Regions from separate parts of the Paenibacillus sp. F024 genome, predicted to be linked through region 1. Evidence: riboswitches for the same ligand, from Rfam matches in the RefSeq annotation. Region 1 holds a riboswitch; the other holds the start of a gene.
What was found. Region 1 has a riboswitch for thiamine pyrophosphate ahead of ACZYR9_RS13945 (ECF transporter S component). Riboswitches for the same ligand answer to the same signal wherever they lie in the genome.
Positions count from the first base shown of each region.

Region 1 (7,216 bases):
CTGGCGTAAAATGTTAAAGGGTGAAGTCAGCGAGGTGGAACTGCTTCAAAGCAGAGAAGAAATTCTCGCCCATGTTCCGGATGCCTTTAAGCCGTATTTGCTCAATGAAACAGAGGTATTCGAATTCGTTTACCCGCAATTGGAGTCGCTTCAGAAAATCAAGACGTATGACCTGGACAAATCACCAGTGATTACGGATCGTCTGATCGGGATCAAGGGCAGCTACCTACTGTTTGAGCAGGCGGTCATGAATGTGAAAAAATTCAGCGGATATAGGGTATCCATATCCCGCGGCGCCGGGCAGGCTGCGCAGTAATAACTAATCAATTGTCGACTTCGGATGATGAGCTTCATCTGTTTATCTGTTTATACAATGGATGAGTCAATTCGGTTTACGTTGTCCGTACTTACGCAAGCATATAGGGGTTATGGTTCTTCAGGAAGCAAAAAAGCACGATCCACCTGCAACTGGCGGTATCGTGCTTTCCATTTTTCAGGTTACGCTTCCTGTGCCCATTCCTTGAGGGTACGGTCACGCGGAAGGAAGAAGGTCAGTAGGCCGATCAGAGGAAGGAAGCTGACCATCTGCATGACCACGGGAAGATGCAGTATGTCGATCAGCCCCCCGAGGGCCACGGCTCCCAATGCCCCCAGACCAAAGGCCAAGCCCGTGACCAGTCCGGACACAGTTCCAATTTTGCCTGGAATCAGCTCCTGAGCATAAACGACCGTGACCGAGAAGCTCGATAAGATGATGAATCCGTTGATGAGCAAAATGACGTACGCCCAAAACGCATTGGCATAAGGTAAAACCGCGGCCAGCGGTGCGGAGCCTACCATGGAGAAGAAGATCAGGTTGCGCCGTCCGAATTTATCGGACAGCGGACCGCCCATGAAGGTGCCGAGTGCGCCTGCCGCAGCAAACAGGAAGATGTAGATCTGGGCCTTTTCCAAAGGAATGCCGAACTTTTCCATCAAGTAAAACGGATAATAAATGGTAACTCCGGCATGGTACCATGACCGGGCGAACACGAGAAAAATCAAGGTCAGTACGGCAAACGTAATCTGTTTTTTGCGCAAAGGACTCATGACCCGTACGCCGTTCTTTTTTGCCGCGGGCGGATGAGCTGCGATATAGCCGCTGTACCAGCGTGAGATAAAGAGCTGAACAAGAATGGCCAGACCGGCTACCGCCGTGAACCAGATTGCTCCGAATTGTCCGAGCGGTACGAAGATAAGGGCTGTCATCAGCGGTGCCAGGGATTGCCCCGAGTTGCCGCCGACCTGAAAGATCGATTGCGCGAGTCCGCGTCTTGAGCCTCCGGCCATGTAGGCTACCCGCGAGCCTTCCGGGTGGAAGACGGCGGAGCCGAGTCCGACGAGCAGTACGGACAGCAGAACCAGCCAGTAATTCGGCGCCAGAGCCAGTCCCAACACCCCGATGAAGGTGAAGCCCATTCCCAGGGGCAGCATGTAAGGGGAAGGACGGCGGTCCGAATATAGGCCGATGACCGGCTGCATGACCGAAGCGGTCATATTGAGCGCAAACACGATAAGACCCGATTGCATGTAGGTCAAATTCATCGAATCCTTCAAAATCGGGAGAATCGCCGGTATGACCGACTGAATCGAATCATTGAACAAATGGACCAAGCTGATGGCAAGCAGTATACGAAATACGGTTGGTTTCGCATTGGACTCCGGGGCCTTCTGAAAGACCGGTCCCGAAGCCGCCGCTCCGGTTTGCGCCTGCATGGCAGAACGCTCCTTTCCTGACGGATTAGGCTTTTACGGTCTAATCCTTCTGTTTCGTTGTTCCGAGCGCTTCACCCATGGCAACCCTGCTCCCGACCTTTAAGTCTTGGCGCGGGATGAAGGTGCCCGTTTCGGTTAGCAGTACAATAGTAGATCCGAATTCGAAGTAGGCCAGCTCGTCACCGCGGCTTAGCTCCGCCGGAAGCGGGGTAACGTATTGAATGCTGCTGACATTTAACGCGCCTACCTTCACGACGGCGACTTCCCCGGTTTCATGCTGAATATAAGTAATCAAACGTTCATTGCGGCTGAGGACCCGCCGCATATGCTTGAGTCCGAAGTCATTCACCGGATATACCTTGCCTGCGATATGCTCCTTCTCCAGAATGGTGCCTGTCACGGGCGAATGAATCCGGTGATAGTCGGTGGGACTCAAATAGAGTACATAATAAAATCCATGCTTGTAATTGATCATACGGGGACTTTGATTCAGCAGCTCATCGATCGTATAGTCCTGCCCTTTCACATTGACGATCAATCCCTCCCGAATGTCGCCCATCCCGGTGATCAGCGAATCGACGGGGCTGACTACGGTATTGGGGGTATCATCGATCGGACGCAAACCGCTTTTTAGCCTTCGGGTAAAAAATTCGTTTAAAGAAGCATACTCATGAACCGCTTTTTCCGCATCCTGTTCGCGAATGCCGTAAGTGCGGATAAAGCGGGGAATCAGCGCTTTGCTGGCTTTGGATTTGGCGAAGGCTCCCGTCAGTTTCGACACGGTCTTGCGTGAGGAAAGCTCAGTCAGAAGCCGGAATAGCGAAATCTTCATAATGGAAAGGTTCACCTGTTTTCTCATAATGTAAGTAAGCGAATCTAACGCTTATCTTGACACAGAACGGAGCACAAAGCAATCATAAAACGACCCTTATAAAGCAAGAAAAGCTCCAGCAGGAGCATTTCTTGTCGGCTATAGCTAAAGCATTAAGCCTTATTGGCGGTTTTTGTATTCCCCGCAGGAAAGACAAGCGGCCAGATTAACCAGAATCGGCTGGCTTGATCCGGAGTATTTGGTGCAGTATACGGGGGTTTTGTACTTGGGGTCGGGAGAGATCATGGTGCAGTAGGCGCATTGGGATACCAGATCCGGTGTAATGAAACGCTCTGCTTCCCGCTGCATCGATATCATGTCATTCATCCCATCTCACCCTTCGCACGTGATAGCGCTTTAAATTAACAGCATATCGGTACAAAGCTCGAAAGTGCAAGCAATGATTATTGTATCAGAAGAAGGTGGGATTGGCTATAGCATTTTATGCAATATTTCTCCATTGACAAATAGTTCAACCGTGATATGATGTTCTATGTCACTAGGGGAGCCGCAAAGGCTGAGATTGGATCGGTAGATCCTAGACCCTCTGAACCTGATCTGGTTTATGCCAGCGTAGGAAAGTGGAGATCGTAGGGCACATGTGCCTTTTCTGTGCTTATATGGCCGCTTCCTTCATGGGGAGCGGCCTTTTTGCCGTCATTCTCCCTGCAGGCTCCCATGACATGATAAAAAAGGAGAGAGGATACCATGTCCAAACGCTTGAAGCTAACGGATATTTTGGTTACGGTCGTCATTGCGGTTGTGTTCGGTATCATTTATAGGGTATGGACCGACATCTATAACCTGGCCAAGCTTCCGGGCATCCAGCTTGACCAATTGATGTACGGAATGTGGTTTATGGCAGCAACCGTCGCATTCCTGATCATCCGCAAGCCCGGGGTCGCTCTGCTGGCGGAAGTGGCCGCAGCCTCCGGCGAGCTGATCACCGGTTCTCCGTACGGTGTTGAGCTGCTTACGTATGGAGTGCTGCAGGGGATTGGCGCGGAGCTGATTTTTGCCTTGTTCCTCTATAAACGATACTCTGCGACCGCAGCCGGTCTCGCCGGAGTTGCTGCAGGAGCGGCCGCGCTTGCGCTCGATTTTCTCAAAGGCTATCTTCTGGAATTGCAAACCTGGAGTCTGATTCTTTATATCGTCATGAGGTTTATCGGCGGGTATCTCTTCGGCGGGCCTCTGGCCTACCTTCTTGTGAAGGCATTGGAAAAAACCGGAGTCACCCAGCTTGTGCGTCCGGCGAGCGCCGACGATTATGAGGCTTTGGAAAGGAAGAGGGGGCAGTGAACGGAGGACAGCCATATGCGGACCATTTCATCGCCTGGGTTTCGCAGCTTAGGCTGAAGTTTCCGGGCAGTCCGTCGCTGCTGTTCGATGATTTGACGGCGGCCGTGCCTGTAGGGCAAAAGGTGCTGCTGCTTGGTCCAAGCGGCTGCGGTAAATCTACGCTTCTGCAGGTCTTAAGCGGGCTGATTCCTGAGGCATTGGAGGTGCCGCTCAAATATGAAGGCATCGGGATTCCCTCTTCGTGGGGGTACTTGTTTCAAGACCCGGACTCCCAGTTCTGCATGCCATATGCAGATGAAGAAATTGCGTTTGCGCTTGAGAATATCGGGATCCCCCATGAACGAATGCCGGAGATGATCAAGCAGTGTCTGGAGCAGGTTGGACTGGCTCTGGATGATCCTCATGTGCCGATTGCTGCGCTTTCCGGGGGAATGAAGCAGCGGCTGGCTATCGCCTCGCTGCTGGCGCTGAAGCCTGACGTCTGGTTTCTCGATGAGCCGACATCGCTCCTCGACCCGAAAGGGACGTCCGAGGTATGGCAAACCGTAAAACAAATCACTCAGGATAAGACCGTTATTATAGTAGAGCACAAAATTGACGAAATTGTCGATTTCGTAGATCGGGTGATCCTCTTTGACGTTCACGCGCGTATCACTGCAGACGGAAAGCCGGAGCATATTTTCCGGGATTACAAGCCGATGCTTAAAGAGTACGGAATTTGGTATCCGGGCGTGTGGGATGACCAGGAGAACCGGTTCCCAAAGGATAACGACCGATTTTTAAGCGGTCCTCCCAAGGAGAGGGAGCCTTTGGTCCAACTTCACGGGTTTATCGGCTATCAGGGGAACACCCCCAAGATCGAAGCCGATTCCGCAAGCTTGTATCCCGGGGACTGGGTTGCTGTGGTGGGAGAGAACGGCGCGGGGAAAAGCACCCTGCTTCAATCCCTGATGCAATTGATTCCAACCCGAGGCAGCTACAGGCTTGCAGGACGGCCGGTACAAGGCTTCGACGACATTAACGGTATGGCGGCTTATGTTTTTCAAAACCCGGAGATGCAGTTTGTGACCAACAGCGTGTATGATGAATTGGCTTTTAATTTCAGGCGCGACGGGGAATCCGAGGAAGCGACCCGGGAGAAAACCGATGAGCTGCTGCAGTGGTTCGGTCTCGATCGGCACCGGAATTTGCATCCGTATCAGCTGTCGCTCGGGCAGAAGCGCCGTCTCAGCGTAGCGGCGGCAACGGTAAAAGCGCAGCGGCTTGTTCTGCTTGACGAGCCTACCTTTGGCCAGGATGCCGCAAATACGTTCGCGCTGCTGGAGAAGCTGGAGACTTGGCGGCAGGAAGGGGTTGCCATTGTTATGGTCACGCACGATCCGGAAATTGTAAGAAGGTTGGCTACCCGGGTCTGGGAGGTGCGGCAGGGGCGTCTTGCCGCGGAGCTCAGCCCCGAAGAGTACACAAGCCGGTTCACGGCGGCATGCCCGCCGCTTACCGCAGAACCAAGGAGCTGATGGGCTGTGCCGTTTCGTTGGTCATACAAGGAAACGTGGCTGCACCGCGTCAACCCGGCCTTTAAGCTGGTCGTTTCCATAGGCATGTTTATGCTCGTACTGCTGACCCATAATTTGAATGTGGTTATCCATATGACCTGGATGCTTGCGCTATTGTTCTTTGCAGCAGCCGGCCATCCGATGCGCCGGCTGCTGCTTTTGACGCTGCCCTTCGCGCTGATGTTCGTATCGTCGGCGACGTCCATGGTGTTTTTCGGCAAAGGAGAGACGACCTGGCTGCGCTGGGGACTCATACACATCACGGAGGAAAGCTTCTATCGCGGCATGCATATCGGGCTGAAATCGGTCAATATGGCGCTGATCGGCCTGCTGTTCGGACTGACGACGAGTCCCGTCCGGTTGTTTTATTCCCTGATGCAGCAGCTGCGGCTTCCGGCCAAGTATGCTTACAGCTTTATGGCCGCTATGCGGCTGCTGCCGATGGTGTCCGACGAATACCGCACGCTGAAGATGGCTCTCAAGGTCCGCGGCGTAAAGAGAGCCAATGGGATCCGGGGCTGGGTGGAAGCCCTCCAAAGGTACGCCATTCCGCTGCTGGCTCAAAGTATTCGCCGGGCCCAGCGGATCGCAGTAGCCATGGAGGCCAAACGGTTCTCTTTGGTCAAGCAGCGTTCCTATTACTATCTGATCGGCTGGTCGGGCAAGGATGCCATACTGATCGCTGTCATGCTGCTGATCTGGATCGTCGCGCAATGGCTTGGACAGGAGTTTCCGTATTTCGGCATCAGCGATGTAAGAACAAGTTAGAAGCTGGGCTGTTAACGAATCTGAATGGAGAAACGGAGGGAATTTCCGATGAAATTTTCCGAACACCTTCGCCGGGCGGCGGATGCAAGCTGGAAGGCCAGCTTCGAGCATCCGTTCGTTCGCGGCATTGGCGACGGCACGCTGCCGCTCAGCTGCTTTCGGCATTATGTGCTGAACGACGCCTATTATTTGTCGCAGTTTGCAAGGGTGCAGACATTGGGGGCCGCCAAGGCCAACGATTTATACACCGTGAACCGTATGGCCATACATGCTCAGGGCACTTATGAAGCCGAGCTGGCTCTGCATGAGAAGTTCTCGAAGCTGCTGGGCATCACCGAAGAGGAACAGAAGGCATTCGAGCCGGCGCCGACGGCCTACGCTTATACATCGCATATGCTGAGGGCGGCGTATTCCGGACAGCTGGGCGACATCATTGCCGCTATTCTGCCGTGCTACTGGCTCTATTACGAGATCGGAGAAAGGCTTGCAGGCTGCACACCGGAAGAGCCCATCTACCGGGAATGGATCGCCGCCTACGGAGGCGAGTGGTTCCGCGAGCTGGTCGAGGAGCAAGTTGCAAGAATGGATGAGCTCGCGGAGCAGGCGACGCCGCAGGACCGGGAACGGATGCAGAACCTTTTTGTGATCAGCAGCCGTTATGAGTATATGTTCTGGGACATGGCTTACCGTCAGGAAGCCTGGCCGATATAATACGTGCAAACCGCAGCGCCGGCAGCTGCGGTTTTTTATCGTGCCGTCTACACGCCCGGCTGCTGTCCGCCGTCGATAACAATTTCCGTACCTGTAATCGAAGGAACGCGATCGGACACAAGCAGCAGCGTCATAGCCGCGATTTCTGCAGGATCAACCACATGCCCCAGCGGAATGGCGGCGTTCAGCTCCGCATTTTGGGCTTCGACCGTAATCCCCTTAGCCTTAGCATTTTGCTCCGCCAGCCGTTGCA
Region 1 covers NZ_JBVASZ010000012.1:29,774-36,989, reverse strand. Annotated here, with positions in the region: gene ACZYR9_RS13965 (DUF2797 domain-containing protein) at 1-316, shown strand, start outside; gene ACZYR9_RS13960 (MFS transporter) at 499-1,755, opposite strand; gene asd (archaetidylserine decarboxylase) at 1,796-2,587, opposite strand; gene ACZYR9_RS13950 (hypothetical protein) at 2,747-2,953, opposite strand; TPP riboswitch at 3,118-3,223, shown strand; gene ACZYR9_RS13945 (ECF transporter S component) at 3,335-3,928, shown strand; gene ACZYR9_RS13940 (ABC transporter ATP-binding protein) at 3,925-5,445, shown strand; gene ACZYR9_RS13935 (energy-coupling factor transporter transmembrane component T family protein) at 5,452-6,252, shown strand; gene tenA (thiaminase II) at 6,301-6,963, shown strand; gene ACZYR9_RS13925 (SDR family NAD(P)-dependent oxidoreductase) at 7,011-7,216, opposite strand, start outside.

Region 2 (7,216 bases), on a different contig from region 1:
GCCGGGTGCCGCTGGACAAGCTGTATACGCCGATTTTTTTGCCTTTGAGATCCTTGGGCTCCTGAATGTTCTTATCCTTCAAAGACACGATATTGAATACGTTTTGAGGATAAATATTATAAATAACGTGCAGCTTCTCGCCTTTATCTAGTGCAAAGTACAGGGACCCCGGATCGGTAAACGCAATGTCGGCCTGCTTGGACAGGATGTTCTTAATCGCATCTCCGCCCCCGGCTCCCGGAACAAAAGTAAAATCGATGCCCTTTTCCTTAAACCAGCCCTGCTCCTCGGCATGATAAAGATTCGTCTGTTCGGTGATCGGCTTGCTCCAGCTGGCCATGACGACCTTTTGCGTTTGCGCCGGCGCTTGAGCGGCCGGTGGAGCCGAATTGGCATCATGGGACGACGAGGTGCCGCAGGCCGATAACAGCAGGCTCCCCGCCAACATCATGGCTGCAATCGAATATTTTTTCATTGATCTTTCTCCCTTTTATATGGTTTTAGCTTGATCCTCTCAACAACAATAACGATCTGATACAGGGCCATGCCGAGCACGGTGAGCAGCAGCAGTACGGCGAACATCAGAGGTGTATCCATCATCCCCTGGGAGGCGATGATCAGCGCCCCGAGGCCTTGGTTGCCCCCGATAAACTCACCGACCACCGCCCCCACCACGGCCAGCACCACAGCGACGCGAAGTCCTGAAAGAATTCCGGGCAAGCCCGCCGGAAGCTTCAGCCGGAGCAACGTCTGCCAGCGGGAGGCGCCCAGCACCCGGAACAAGTCCCGCTTCAACGGGTCTACGTAGTGAATCGCGGTAACGGTGCTTTCCAGCAGAGGAAAGAAGGAAATCAGCGCCGTGATGACGACTTTGGGGGTTGTCCCGAATCCGAACCAGATCATAAACAGCGGAGCCAGAGCCAGCTTGGGCACGGCTTGACTGGCCACGACATAAGGGGATAACAGCCGTCTTAACCACGCCCATTCGCCCATCCCGATCCCGCAAAGAACCCCGAACAAGCCGCCCAGCAGCAAGCCGAGTACAATCTCAAGCAGCGTTTGGCCGATATGTTTTGTAAAATATCCCGTAACCAAGCCCGTCCACAGGGTATCGGCTATGACCGACGGAGCAGGCAGTACCAGCTCCGAAACCCCGCTGGAACGGACAAAGCCTTCCCATGCGGCGATCAGCAGTACAAAAAGCCCGAACGGAAGAACTGCATTCCGAATCACTTCCGGCCTCCTCCTTCCATCGCCTGTCTCACCGCCAGACAAACCCGGTTAAATTCGCTGTCATAGCGCATTTCATAATGGCGCTCATCCGGCAAAGGAACGGAATATTCGCCGGCAATGCCTCCGCCATGAAGAACGATGACACGGTCCGATAAATACACGGCTTCCGTAATGTCATGGGTAATAAAAAGAACCGTGATCTTCCTGCTCCTGCACAGCTGGAGAAGGTCTTCCTGCAGCGACTCCCTTGTCAGAGCATCCAGCGCAGCAAAGGGCTCGTCCATCAGCAGCAAGGACGGCTCCCGGATCAAGGCCCGGGCAATGCCTACGCGGCTTTGCTGACCGCCGGACAGCTCGGCGGGATACTTATCGGCATGCAGAGCAAGCCCCATTCGCTGAAGGTAGGCGTCCGCAGCCTCGCGGTCGGCCCGGGTCGGCTTGCGGAGCAACGACACCGGAAGCAGGACATTATCTCTTACCGTCTGCCACTCCAACAAAGTAGGCGCCTGAAAGACCACGCCGACTTGGGTTTGCGGCTGCGTGACCGGCTTGTCCGCGATCAAGACCGTCCCTTCGTCAGGCGCGAGCAGACCTGCCGCCAGCTTTAACAAGGTCGTCTTGCCGCAGCCGCTTCGACCGGCCAGGGACACAAACTCCCCCTTCTGAACTTGCAGCTGCAGCCCATGGATGACCTGATGCTTCCCGTTATAGTTGTGACTTACATCTTGAAACTCCAGGTAGGCCACCTAGATCCTCCCCCTGCCTTCAACTAACAAAAACACACCTTGCCCATAGCAAAGTGTGTCCCTCACCTCTCCCTACGCTGGCATGACCCAACAGGTTCAAATGGTTAACGGCGGACCAGCCGTACTCTCAGCCCGGTTCTCCGGGCTCCCACGCTGTATACAATTATATTCATGATACGCTATAGGTGGCCGGCGGTCAAGAAAGAGCCTGTATTCCTCCATTGGAACACAGGCTCTTTTGTCTTAGATATCTTTTGGAGCCAATTCGATGGCATCCCGCAGCGCGGCCAGCATACTCCGCTCATCGGCAATATTTTTACCGGCAATATCAAAAGCGGTACCGTGATCTACCGAGGTACGAATGATCCCGCCCTTTAATCCGACCGTAATATTGACTCCTTCTTCCAATCCCAATACCTTGATCGGACCATGGCCTTGGTCATGATAGCAGGCGACCACGATATCGAAGTCCCCGCGGACCGCACGGAAAAACAACGTATCGGCCGGGTACGGCCCTGTTACATTGATGCCCTCCGCTTTGGCTTTCTCAATGGCCGGAATGAGCTTCTCTTCTTCTTCCCCGTTCCCGAACAAGCCGTTCTCACCGGCATGAGGATTAATCCCGCATACCGCAATTCTCGGCTCGGTCTTCCCGGCGCGGGTAAGCGTCTCATGAGCCAGCTTAACGACCGTATACGTTCTTTCCGGGTTAATCATCTCGATCGCTTTAATCAAGCCCACATGGGTCGTCAGATGAATGACCTTCAGATTCGGAGAGGACAGCAGCATCGAGTAGTCCTCGGTACCGGTTAACTCGGCCAAAATTTCGGTATGGCCCGGATACAGATGTCCTCCCTTATGAAGGGCTTCTTTATTCAGCGGCGCGGTGCAGATCGCATGAATTTCCTTGTCTTTGGCAAGCTCCACGGCCTTTTTAATAAATTGGAAAGCCGCGTTCCCCGCTTCACTCGAAACCTGTCCAAACGGCAGATCCGCAGGCAAAATATCCAGATCAACGCAGTCGATAGTGCCATGCTCAAACAGAGCCTCGCTCAGTTGACTGATTTTATTAATCTTCACATCGGCCTGCACGATGCTTCTGGCCCGTTCCAAAATTTTATAATCCCCAATGACGACCGGCTTGCACTGCTCATACACCTGAGCCGATTGCAGCGCCTTTACAATGATTTCCGGTCCGATACCGGCAGCATCACCCATCGTTATCCCTATAACTGGTTTCATACAGTTTATTCCCCCTTGAGCTTTTGTATGGAATTAAGCAGCGATAAATCCGTTCCGAATGCCCCCGCTTTAGTGATGGCATACATCGGCTTGGCTCCAATTGTACGGCCGAGCGGGATGCCGGTTTCCACTTCGGCAATGAGTTGGAATCCGGTCACGCCAAGCTGGGTACAGACCTGCTTGGCCGTATCTCCTCCGGTTAACACCAAGCCCTTCAATTCGCAGGCTTCGATCAGACGGGAGGTTACTGTTCCCAGTGCGGCGGAGATCGAATTGCTCACCGCGCTTTCGTCCATTCCGTTCTTTTTGCCCAGCCGTTGGGCCTCTTCAATATCTTCAGGCTTTCCGGAGGAAAACAGAGCAATATCAGCCTGCTCCCGAAGTGCCTGCATGGCATCCTCATATGCTCTTTGGATTTCCGCCTTACGGGATTCTTCATCGGCTACAAGCAAAGAGGAGCGCAGCTCTATACCTTTAATATGAGGCTGTTCAACGACAATGTCCAGCTGTTTGCGGGTGGTTGGACTTACACTGCCGGCAACGAGCAGCACAGGCTTCTGATCCTGCGGAATTTCCAGCTTGATCTGCTTTGGTTCAAGCCCGTAAACCTCCGGTAAATAATTAGCCAATCCTGCCGAGCCTACCCAACAAACGGAATAGCCGCTTTGGGACACCGTTTGAACAATAAGCCGCAAATCGTCTTCCTGTTCGGCATCAAATACGATGTACCGGATCTGATCCTCTTGACATTGCTTCAGCTTGGCCTGAACCGGTTCGAGCCCGGATCTCAGTTCCTCATAAGTCACCAAAGCCACCGAGCGCTCCGATTGATTCTGCACAAGTCTTGGGATATAGGAATCGCGCACAGGCGTTTTCGGATCTCTTGCGATTTCCGTCTCGCCCAAAGGCTTGCCGTGAAGGTAGTGAATGCCCTTGACGGTGGTTCGGCCATTCTTCGGATAGGCCGGAGCAATCACGACGAAATCCGGTTGAAACGCGTCGTATAGAGCATCGATCTCCGTCCCAAGATTTCCTCTCAGCGTGGAGTCCACTTTTTTGTAGATCACATCAAAGCTGCCCGATTTAAGAACCTGCGACGCTTCTTTGACCTTGTCATAGGCTTGGCTCGGGGGCAGCCAGCGGCTATCCGTATCGATGACAATGGCATCCCGAGCGATAGCGGTTTCATCCAGCGCGAATAAGACCGACGTATTTAAACCGTATCTAGCCAGCTGCACTCCGCTATCATTAGCTCCTGTCAAATCATCAGCAATCATCGCTAACTTCAACGCATTCACCTCTTTTAAATGAAAAATGTTTAATTTTTATACATATATTTCTCAAAAAATCGCTTTCGTTACTCTAAATCATAATATTTAATCGCCAGTAAATCAATAAAAACTTTTAATTTTGTAAAAAAACGAGTGAAAGTGTTTAAAAACAAAACACTCTCACTCGTTTCTGGTCTGCTTTAGCTTTCTCCACAAGGTAGCTCTCGTGATGCCCAGCCGCTTGGCCGCTTTGGATTGATTCATATGCTCCTCTTCGAGCACGCGTTGAATAATTTCGTGTTCGATATCCTCAAGCGTTTGCTGAATATCGATTTCCATAAAGCCGCTGCGGGCCGCGCTTTTCTTTATGCGGGAATGCATTGGAAGCAGGGATAGCACGTTGTCTTCAATGTATTGTCCTTTGGAAATCCTCACAAAGGAGTCGATCATATGTTCCAGCTCTTCGAGGTTCCCTTTCCATGCAAAGTCAGACAGCTTTTCCAGCACCTCGCGGCGAATTCCGACGATTTGCTTTCCGTACTTTTCATTTGATTTTCCAATAAAATAACGAATATATTCATCCAGATCCTCGATTCTCTCACGTAAGGACGGAATATAAACGGGATGCCTCGACATCAGCTTATACAGCTCTTCACATACGATGCCTTTGTCGAGCATGGCCTTGGGAGATTCCTTAAAGGACAGGATCACTTTGTATGGCTGCCGTTCCAACCATTGGCTGACAGCCGATTGACTGAGATAATCAAGCTTTTCCAGCCCTTTGATATAAACCGTTCCCGCTTCCATCCCGGACAGTACATCAGTCAATCTGGAAAGCGCACCGGGGGTGCCGGCCTTAATCTGGATTTCTATAAAAGGTTCGTTGTTCAGCTCCAATGATCCGTGAATCGCTCCCGCGATATATTTCTTGCCCGTCCCTTCCTCTCCGAACAAGGTAATCAGATGCTTGCCGGCTGCTTCTGCCGCTTGTTCGATAGCCTTCCTGCCTTCTTTGGCCGAGCCGAGAATCTGGGTAAACGAATTGACCGGAGGCTGGGTATAATGAATCTCCAGCTCCTCCCCATCCCGCAGCGATTTTATTTTCACAAAGTAAAGGCGCCGATGCCTGTCCTCTTCAAATAACCCCAAACTCCACTGCAGCTGCCGTCCTCCCGCACTAACACGGGATATCGCTTTTTTATTTTCGTTGACGTTGTGCACCATGGGCATCCAATCCGGAAACATTTCTACTAAAGAGAGGCTGGGCGTTTCCCCGAAAAGCCGTACAAACCGGTCAAAGCTGGGGTTTGCAAAGCGGATCCCTCCCTGCTCGTCGGCAATGGCAACCCCTTCTTCCAGTTCATTGAGCAGCGCTTCGTAAGCCCGGTATTTCTTATCTCCTTGCAGCAGCAATTGATAGATCTGCTTGGCATGATGAAAAGCCTCAATAACGGATTCTTTTCCCGATGTAATCAAGACACCCTGTAATCCGTGCTTCTTCGCTATGCGTATGGTAACGGTATCACCCACAATCACTTGAACGCCCTTATCCTTGGCCTGCCGGATAATGCCCTCCACCTGCGACTCCTCATGAATTACCGTATAAGGAATTTCAATTCCCATCAAGTGGGAGACGGCAATCACACCATCGCAAATATTCGGAAAAGCGACCATCTCAAGCTTCCCCTTATAGTCTTTGACCAAGGTTAGCGTGCGAAGGATATCGAAGCCCGATAAGGGGATTTCCACCACAGGCTGGGGCACATGCTCCCGAAGAAGATTCGCCGTTCCTCCCCGGCTGATAATGATATGGTACCCTTCGTTTTCCAGATGCTTATATATGACTAGGGCTTCTTCAAGGTCGCCTTCTTTTACCGTGATATCCAAATCCGTCTGTTCCGATGCCAGGCTTAAAGCTAATTCTTTCAATCCTCGATATGGAGCCAGCAGCAAAATCTTGATCTTCATAGCCAAATCAGATCCTCCAACCTGCTTGATGGTATATTATGACGGCATGTATATATAAGTAAAGCACTTTAAGCCTCCCTTTGTTCGGGTACCTAAAGTGCTTAAACTGTTTAAAGTGTATCACTTTCCGTATGAAAATTCACCATTTCTCTTTTTCCTTGGCGGATCCGGTTTTTTGGCATGGACAAGCCACACCCCGGCAAGAATACATATGATCCCGCCTATGGTCGCAGGCTTGAGACTTTCGTTGAGCACCAGATAACCGGATAATACTCCAATGACCGGAACCATCAGCAGCGAGACCGCCGCTTTGCTTGCTTCTAGTGTGGACAGGATACGAAACCAAAGAATGAACGCAAACGCCGACGCGACAACCCCCGCAAAGACAATGTAAATGACGGGCATGATCCCCCAGCGGCTTGGGCTGTGCTCAAAGCAAAGGGAATACAGGAAAAGCCCCGCGGCCCCCACGGCCATCTGCCATGTCGTAAACTGCATATTGTCGCAATGAACCAGCTTCCGTTTCATAATGATCGTCGATACCGCCCAGGCAACACCTGATGACAAGGCCAGAAGAAAGCCGCTAATCCCGCCTCCCCAGTGCACATCAAGGGCCAAAAACAAACCGGCTATCCCTATGATCACCCCTGCTGCTTTGGAGAGATTCAATCGTTCTCCCGGAAGCCAAAAATGAGCCATAACCGTAAGCCAAAGCGGCATGCTGTAGGTCAGAACGGAGGTTAACCCGGCGCTCAT
Region 2 covers NZ_JBVASZ010000009.1:38,338-45,553, reverse strand. Annotated here, with positions in the region: gene ACZYR9_RS11425 (ABC transporter substrate-binding protein) at 1-475, opposite strand, end outside; gene ACZYR9_RS11420 (ABC transporter permease) at 472-1,233, opposite strand; gene ACZYR9_RS11415 (ABC transporter ATP-binding protein) at 1,230-1,979, opposite strand; TPP riboswitch at 2,032-2,141, opposite strand; gene pdxA (4-hydroxythreonine-4-phosphate dehydrogenase PdxA) at 2,223-3,221, opposite strand; gene ACZYR9_RS11405 (four-carbon acid sugar kinase family protein) at 3,227-4,510, opposite strand; gene ACZYR9_RS11400 (sigma-54-dependent Fis family transcriptional regulator) at 4,673-6,460, opposite strand; gene ACZYR9_RS11395 (DMT family transporter) at 6,581-7,216, opposite strand, start outside.
Region 2: another riboswitch for thiamine pyrophosphate. It lies ahead of ACZYR9_RS11415 (ABC transporter ATP-binding protein); the one in region 1 lies ahead of ACZYR9_RS13945 (ECF transporter S component).